One region of the uncultured Porticoccus sp. genome, then DNA from elsewhere that is predicted to be linked to it. Evidence: predicted binding sites of a transcription regulator. Region 1 holds the regulator's gene; the other holds the start of a gene.
What was found. Region 1 encodes LexA, which represses DNA repair genes until DNA is damaged. Its sites were predicted from a motif close to ACTGTNTNTANANACAGT; they were not measured.
Positions count from the first base shown of each region.

Region 2: a site for LexA is predicted at 2,100-2,117, ahead of ruvC (crossover junction endodeoxyribonuclease RuvC). Genes of this name have one in related genera too.

Region 1 covers NZ_CAXBHS010000012.1:46,458-50,837, forward strand. Annotated here, with positions in the region: gene nagZ (beta-N-acetylhexosaminidase) at 1-479, opposite strand, end outside; gene AACZ64_RS11235 (DUF6763 family protein) at 800-1,117, shown strand; gene AACZ64_RS11240 (TIGR00730 family Rossman fold protein) at 1,147-1,803, opposite strand; gene lexA (transcriptional repressor LexA) at 2,025-2,642, shown strand; gene AACZ64_RS11250 (hypothetical protein) at 2,718-2,966, opposite strand; gene AACZ64_RS11255 (DUF6586 family protein) at 3,080-3,592, opposite strand; gene topA (type I DNA topoisomerase) at 3,605-4,380, opposite strand, start outside.
Region 2 covers NZ_CAXBHS010000001.1:384,637-389,016, reverse strand. Annotated here, with positions in the region: gene ruvB (Holliday junction branch migration DNA helicase RuvB) at 1-905, opposite strand, end outside; gene ruvA (Holliday junction branch migration protein RuvA) at 929-1,531, opposite strand; gene ruvC (crossover junction endodeoxyribonuclease RuvC) at 1,565-2,083, opposite strand; gene AACZ64_RS01815 (hypothetical protein) at 2,223-2,534, opposite strand; gene AACZ64_RS01810 (YebC/PmpR family DNA-binding transcriptional regulator) at 2,612-3,358, opposite strand; gene aspS (aspartate--tRNA ligase) at 3,449-4,380, opposite strand, start outside.

The DNA of each region.
Region 1 (4,380 bases):
CCGGCCTGATGCATACCGGTAATAAAATGATGGGCGGCCCGGATGGCTTCCTCCGGATTATCAGCAAACGACCTATCGCCAATTACCGCACAACTTTCACGGTCCAAGTCCAGCACCGGGGCAAAGCTGAAGTCCAGCCCACAGGCAAGTAATTCAGAGGCCATCAGCCAACCGGCATCCTGAAGCAGTGACTCACCACCCTCTTCCTTCAACAATAAATCACCCAGCATCTGCATCGGCGGCAAATGGGTAAACCCATCGCGAAAGCGTTGCACTCGCCCACCTTCCTGATCGACGCAGAGTAACAAGTCACCTCTTATTGCACGAATGTCTGCCACCAGCGCAACCAGCTGACTGTAACTCACAAAATTTCGGGAAAAAAAGATAATACCGCCCACTGATGGATTGAGAATCAGGACTCGTTCTTCCGGGGTCAGCACCAGTCCTTCCAGGTCGAGCATCAATGGACCAAGCGTCATGTCTTAAACCTTTGTTAGCAGGGGGCAAAATAAGAAGGCTGCGGAGACTTGTCAACCTTCTGACAAATTAGACGAATTTTTCATTTTAAAAACAACCTGTTATGACATTCAGCACTTAAAGAATTATCACTTCAGATCAATGAGAGAAATTATCTCCTTCCAGGAAAGGCAGTTACATCATTTATTTAAATAAAAGCTCATAAAAAAGTAACTTTCACCCTGTTTACCGGCTATTCCACTCGTCAGAAATGCACCCGGTAGCCAGTGCACTTTTTTCCCGTTGGTGATACGTTCAATGAACTAATGAGGAGGATTAAATCATGGCTTCACAAGTTCCAGTCATTGGCGCCTGGTACGAGGACGCCTCCCAGGATGACATTTTCGAAGTTGTTGCTCTGGACGAGCACAGCGGTTCCATAGAAATCCAGCACGTCGGCGGAGAGGTCAGTGAAATTGACTTCGAAACCTGGCAGCAATTGATACTGCTACCGGCTGAGCAACCCGAAGATTGGCGGGCATCATATGAATTGAGCAACGAAGACAGTCACTTTCCAGATGACATCTTTATCCCTGATAACTGGAATGATCCATTGACGGACATTGATGCCGATACCGTTTACGGGCTCGATGATTTTTAGGGTACCGGCAGTACTGTTTGATGCCCGGATTATTCGGCGATCTCCTGTGCCTGCAGCATGCGAGCATGTTGCAGGATTATCTTTGCCGCACTCTCGGCATCGTCTACCAGACTAAATAAATGTAAGTCTCTTTCCGAGACACAGCCGTTTTCCAACATCGTCTCCCTCAGCCAATCGAGTAGGCCCTGCCAATAACTGGTCCCCAATAGAACGATGGGAAAAGGCCGCACTTTATTAGTCTGTACCAGAGTCAAAGCCTCAAATAATTCGTCAAGGGTGCCATAGCCTCCCGGAAATATGACAAACCCCACGGCATGTTTAACAAACATGAACTTGCGCACGAAAAAATAGCGGAAATCCAGCGATACGTCCTGAAAAGCATTGTGGTTCTGCTCCAACGGCAGGGAAATATTCAAACCCACGGAAGTCGTGCCTGTGCTATAACAACCCTTGTTTGCTGCCTCCATCACCCCGGGTCCGCCACCGGTGATGATGGGCACTCCCTCTTTTCCCAGAATCTCACCAAGTTCCACGGCTTCCTGATAGTAGCGGGAGTCGGGCTGAAGGCGCGCACTACCGAACACAGACACCGCACCGCCCATGCCTGACAGTGACTCGATTCCATCCACCAGCTCAGACTGAATACGCAGCACACGCCAGGCTTCGGGGATTTTGATTTCTTCCATAAGCTACTCCAATGTCCGAGAAAACGCCGTCATCGTGTTTCCATAATCCACTTTGCCAGCAATCCTACTGATACCCTGAGAATATAACGTTGAAAAAAGTTTTTCCCACTATCAATTTAACTTTATACTGTAAATAATTACAGGCTATATTTATTTACAGCAGTATGGGCAATAACCTGTCGATTGCTGCAATACATTCCCATAGGCCCCGAGGTTAGAAAATGGCGAATACATCACTGACTGCCCGACAACAGGAAATCCTGGACCTGATCAAACAACATATTGGTCAAACAGGCTACCCCCCCACCAGAGCGGAGATTGCTACCGAGCTGGGATTCAAGTCTCCTAACGCCGCTGAAGAGCATCTCAGGGCCCTGGCGCGCAAGGGAATGATCGAGATGATTTCAGGCGCATCCCGCGGTATTCGTCTGCTGGATGAGCAGCCCGCCGGCCTTCCGTTGATTGGCCGTGTCGCTGCCGGGGATCCTGTTCTTGCGGCAGAAAACATTGAGGACTATCTCGACATCGGGGCCAACCTGTTTAACCCTAGAGCGGACTACCTGTTGCGTGTTCATGGTATGAGCATGAAAAATGCCGGCATCATGGACGGTGATTTACTGGCTGTTCACAAAACGGGGCAGGCACAGAAAGGCCAGATTGTGGTCGCACGTATTGAAGACGACGTCACTGTCAAGCGTCTGGGTAAAAGCCTGAAACGCCATGAGATACTGCTCGAACCGGAAAACGAAGAGATGCTCCCCATTGTGGTCGACTTGCGGGAAAAAAGTTTTGTCATTGAAGGCTTGGGGGTCGGGGTTATTCGGACGAATCCCCAATAATATTTGTCCAGCTACAGGCCCTGAGAGTGAGTCGAGCCGACTGTACGATAAACGACCGTCATGGGCAGGCTGATCTCAGTGAAGCACCCGGTTTTTGATCATGGTGCCCTCTTCCATCTGAAAATTGTCTGCACCCAACTCCTCAAAGACCTCAATTCCGGCATCGATCATGGCTTTGGCGACATCAACCTTGGCCTCCTGAAGAAACGCCTTGGCCTCTCCCGAAAAACTGATTCTGATCAATGGCGCATCCTCTTCATCTGTCCGCTGCAGAGCGACATCTCCATCAGGTAAAATTACGATTTCAAACAGGGAGATAGCCATTGAATATTCCATCGGGTTTTCAAAAACAACATGCCTGCATTGTACCAGAGGGGGTCCGGCATTAATAACCCGAGAACAAGAATTAGCTCCCAAGCCGGCTCAGTCAACGGCAGTCAGCATTCAATCATGTGCTCGCGATGACGCTCAATCAGGCTCCGAAAGGCTTCCAACCATCCGCTGAGCAAATCAACACTCAACTCATCCCTGTCTTCACCCTGCTCAATTTGCACCACAGCAATGGGTGACGCAGCATTGGCCGCCTCCTGAGGCTGAACCGCGAGCAGACGATCTCGGGCATTCAGCAAGTTGGCAAGCCAGCTCCCCTTATCTGCCTCCAGGTTAGCCAACTCCTCGGCCTCAGATGGTGATTGATCAATGGACTCCATCGCCGCAATCAGCCCCTCAACAGATGAAATTGACTCTGCAGCTCTATGTCGATAAGTAGTCGCCACCTCACGCAGATAGAGACGATAGGCGACTTCGAGCTGGAACAGTGCTGACTGGCAGAGCGCCAACTGCAGGTTTGCAGCTGGCCCGACAACATGAGTCAGATTCCGGTCAACCTGCTGCAATAACAAGTCACAGAAGTAGAGCTTCTGATTGACGGCCGGCAGAAAGGGATTCACAGATAGTCTCCTCTATTTCTTACCCTTGCGGTCATCCTTTGCCCGCCAGACACCCTGGTCATAAAACGCCTTCCAGCCAGTGGGTTTACCCTCTTGTTCAGACTGGACATACTGCTCACCAGTTTTGCGACTGAAGCGAATCACCGTGGGGATACCATCGGGGTCGGCGACGGGAGCATCAAAGAGAAACTGATACTTCGGATCAATTTCTTTTGTATGGGGTAGCAACTCGGCAACCAAAGGCGCGCGGGTTTCACGATGCCGGGGAAACTGACTGGCCGCCAGAAACAGACCGGATGCGCCATCCCTGAGAATATAATGATCCGTTACTTTCTCGCAGGTGAGCTCTGGCATGGGTACAGGATCCATCTTGGGGGGAGCGGGCTGACCACTCCGGAGTAACTTGCGGGTGTTCTTACAGGCATCGTTGGTACAACCGAAATATTTGCCAAAACGGCCCGACTTGAGCTGCATATCGCTACCGCATTTATCACACTCAATCAGCGGGCCTTCATACCCCTTGAGCTTGAAAACGCCGGTTTCCACTTCAAAGCCATCGCAGTCGGGGTTGTTGCCACAGACGTGCAGTTTTCGACCCTCATCAATCAAATAAGCATCCATTGCCGTATTGCAGAGGGGGCAACGATGACGATGCATCAACTGCCTTGATTCAGCCTCATCGTCCTCGTCGACATTAACTGCCTCATCTCCGGGAATAAGGTTCAGAGTGCCTTTGCAGCGCTCTTTAGGCGGCAGGTTGTAACCGGAGCAGCCGAGGAAAACCCCCG
Region 2 (4,380 bases), on a different contig from region 1:
TCCAGTACATCCTCGATCGTTCCCCGCTCTTCGCTGATCGCGGCGGCCAGACTGTCCACCCCCACAGGTCCCCCATCAAACTTCTGCATGATGGTTAACATCAGCCGTCGATCCATATGATCAAAACCATTGGCATCCACATTGAGCATATTCAACGCCTGATCGGCTACCTCCGCACTGATCTTGCCATCTGCTTTGATCTCGGCGTAGTCCCTGACCCGACGCAACAGGCGATTGGCTATTCTGGGTGTACCCCTCGCTCGGCGGGCAACCTCCATAGCGCCCTGTTGTCCCATGGCCACGCCGAGAATATCCGCAGAGCGCGCGACAATCGTGCTCAACTCATCCACTGAGTAAAACTCGAGGCGCTGTACGATACCAAAACGATCGCGCAACGGCGACGTGAGTAACCCCGCCCGGGTCGTTGCACCAACGAGGGTAAAGGGAGGCAAGTCCAGCTTGATGGAACGTGCCGCAGGTCCTTCACCGATCATGATATCCAGCTGGTAGTCTTCCATGGCCGGGTAGATAACCTCTTCCACCACGGGACTCAGACGATGAATCTCGTCAATGAACAACACATCCCCCGGCTCCAGGTTGGTCATCAGGGCCGCCAGATCACCGGCTTTCTCCAGCACTGGACCGGAGGTGGTTTTCAGATCTACACCCATTTCGTTGGCAATGATATGGGCCAGCGTGGTCTTGCCCAGACCCGGGGGGCCAAAGACCAGTGTGTGGTCCAGTGGCTCACCACGCTTGCGCGCGGCACCGATAAATATTTCCATCTGCTCACGCACCGCCTGCTGCCCGACGTAGTCGGCCAGACTCAGGGGACGAATCGCACGATCAAAGCGCTCCTCCTGGACGGAAGCTTCTGGGAATATAAGGCGATCGTTCTCAATCATGGGGGCAGTATATCTTGCACGGGCTAGCTTTTAACCATGCTTTTCAGGGCAAGGCGAATCAATTCCTGACTGGATTGCCCTTCACTGGCTACAGCCGTTATCATCCGGGCCGCCTCCTGGGGCTTGTAACCCAGTGCAATCAGTGCACTCTCGGCCTCCCTGACCGTATCGGTTTGTCGTGCTGCCTGACCAGTGACGGGGGAGTCCGCCGAATCAGTGGAAAAATGACTGAGACGATCCCGCATTTCCACAATCAGACGCTCGGCTGTTTTTTTACCGACGCCGGGCAATCGCACCAGGGTCGCGGTATCGTTATGCTGTACTGAATGGGAAAAATCAGCCGCCGTCATTCCGGATAAAATGGCCAGCGCCATTTTCGGCCCCACGCCACTGACCCTGATCAGGCTGCGAAATAACTCGCGCTCGACAGTATCGGCAAAACCATAAAGTTGCTGCACATCCTCCCGCACCACAAAGTGCGTATGGAGAGTCACCGTCTGCCCCGGTACCGGTAAATCAAAAAACGTATTGAGTGACACCAATACTTCGTAGCCGACACCCTGCACATCAATTAGCAGTTCCGGTGCCTTGCGCTCCAATAATGTGCCATGAATTCTTCCGATCACCTCGCAATTCCTCTCTTTATAGGACTCGCCATATTATTTATACCGCCCCCTGGCATAACGAACATCGGGGGGCAATCCAGCCGTGGTACGGATTGTTTGCGCGTGGCAGAGCGCCACTGCAAGCGCGTCTGCAGCATCCTCAGAGGGTGCCGAAGGCAACTTCAGCAGTCGTGTGACCATATGCTGCACCTGCTCCTTGCCAGCCGCGCCACTGCCAACCACCGACTGCTTGACTGACCGCGCAGCATACTCAGCCACCGACAACCCCGCGGCAACACCCGCTACAATGGCTGCGCCACGGGCCTGCCCGAGCTTCAGCGCAGCCCTGGGATCACGGGCAAAGAAAACATCCTCAATGGCCATTGTCTCAGGATGGTGCTCTTCGATAATGCAGGAAAGACTCTCAAAGATCACTTTGAGACGCTCCGGAAGCGCGCCATCCGGCAGGCGGATAATGCCACTGGCAACATACTCGGCGTGGGAACCAACGGCGTTGACAAGGCCAAAACCGGTCTTTCTCGAACCCGGGTCTATACCGAGAATCAGTGTCATGGGAATCGCCCGAAATACTGTATATTGTCACAGTATCCTAATCGCTTGAAAAAACAAGAGCCAACGGCTCCATCGTCACTGTACCCACTAAAAAAGGCGGCTGTTGCCAGCCGCCTTTTTTGCATTCACACAACAACTTTTATTTGGTTTCCTCATCTGCCGATTCAGCGGGAGCTGCTTCTGCGGGTGTTTCATCAGCAGGCGCTTCCTCTGCCACAGCCTCTTCTTCTGGAGCTGCTTCTGCCGGGGCTTCCTCAACGGGGGCCTCGTCAACAGCTGGCTCTTCTACGGGCGCGGGTTTGGCAACTGCCTGCTTGACGACACCCGCAGCGATCAGAATGCTGACTTTTTCGTCACCATTAATGATCTTCTTGTCAGCGCCTTCAACGGCATAGCGACCTGAGCGTTTTTGATAAATGGTGTACTCGTCAGTTTTCTGAAGTACTTTCATCCTGTCTCTCCTGTGATTACTCGTTCTGTTAACAATATCGGGATACACCCGGGTTTACTCTCTGGCCCAACCGATCATCAGCCGAGCTCAGCCATCACCGACGCGGGAATATCCGCATTGGTATATACATTCTGCACATCGTCCAGATCTTCCAGATGATCCACCAGCGCCAGCAATTTCTCCGCACCGTCCAGGTCAACTGGAACAGTAATGGATGCCAGCATGGTGACCTCTGCGTTTTCCGGCTCAAGACCGGCATCCAACAGGGCTTCTTTGACTGCGCTGAAGTCTTCCCATGCGCTGAGCACATCCATGGAACCGTCGTCATTGGTCACCACATCTTCTGCGCCCGCTTCCAGGGCCACTTCGATTAACCGGTTTTCATCAACCCCGGCGGAATAACTGATTTGACCGGTACGTTTAAACAGGTAGGCGACCGATCCGTCCGTGCCCAGATTGCCACCGCGCTTTGTGAAGGCGTGGCGCACATCGGAAACCGTACGATTGCGGTTATCCGTCATACAGTCCACCAGCACGGCGATACCACCGACCCCGTAACCCTCGTAGGTCACCTCTTCATAATTATCGCCTTCACCGGCACCCGCACCCCTGGCAATGGCTTTATCAATCGTGTCGCGCTTCATGTTATTACCGAGCGCCTTGTCCACTGCGGCGCGGAGCCGGGGGTTGTCTTCCGGCAGAGGTCCACCGGATTTTGCAGCCACAACCAGCTCACGAATCAGTTTGGTGAATACCTTGCCGCGCTTGGCATCCTGCGCTGCCTTGCGGTGCTTGATATTGGCCCATTTGCTGTGACCTGCCATAACAAAAATCTCCCATCGTTCCGAGCTGTAGTCGTTTCACCAACAGTCGTTTTTTATCGTGTTGCGCCGGTCAGCGCACTGCGGAATAGATCAGTTATCCGCCGGTTTTTTCTCCCGCAAACGAATATTCAGTTCACGCAATTGCCGATTATCAACCCCACCCGGCGCATCAGTCATCACACAGGCCGCTGTCTGGGTTTTCGGGAAAGCGATCACATCCCGAATCGAATGACTACCGGTCATCAACATGATCAGTCGATCCAAACCAAATGCCAACCCGCCATGGGGGGGGCAACCAAACTTCAGGGCATCGATCAGGAAACCGAATTTTTCATCCGCTTCTGTTTCACTGATACCCAACACCTTAAAGACCGCATGCTGCATATCGGGGTTATGGATACGAATCGAACCACCACCGAGCTCCGTGCCGTTCAACACCATATCGTAGGCAATCGACAGGGCTTTTTCCGGGTCGGCCTCGAGCGTTTCCACCGAGCAGGCCGGCCGGGTAAAAGGATGATGCAGGGAGGTCCAACCGCCCTCTCCATCTTCTTCAAACATCGGGAAGTCGACCACCCACAACGGCGCCCACTGACAGGTGTAGAGATTCAGGTCTGCACCAAGTTTACAGCGCAGGGCACCCAATGCTTCGGTGACAACACGGTGGTTATCTGCACCAAAGAAAATCAGGTCGCCATTTTCAGCAGCGGTGCGATCGAGTATGGCAGCACGCACGTCCAACGGCAGAAACTTGACGATGGGGGATTGCAGCCCTTCCTCCAGATCGTCCCTGTTATTGACCTTGATATAGGCCAGTCCCCGGGCACCGTAAATACCAACAAACTTGGTGTAATCATCTATCTGCTTGCGACTGATTTCGTTGCCACCCGGCACTTTCAATGCCGTAACGCGGCCCTTTGGATCATTGGCCGGCCCGGAAAATACCTTGAAATCCACCTCTGTCATCAGATCCTTGATTTCCACCAGTTCGAGGGGAATCCGCAAATCCGGTTTATCGCTGC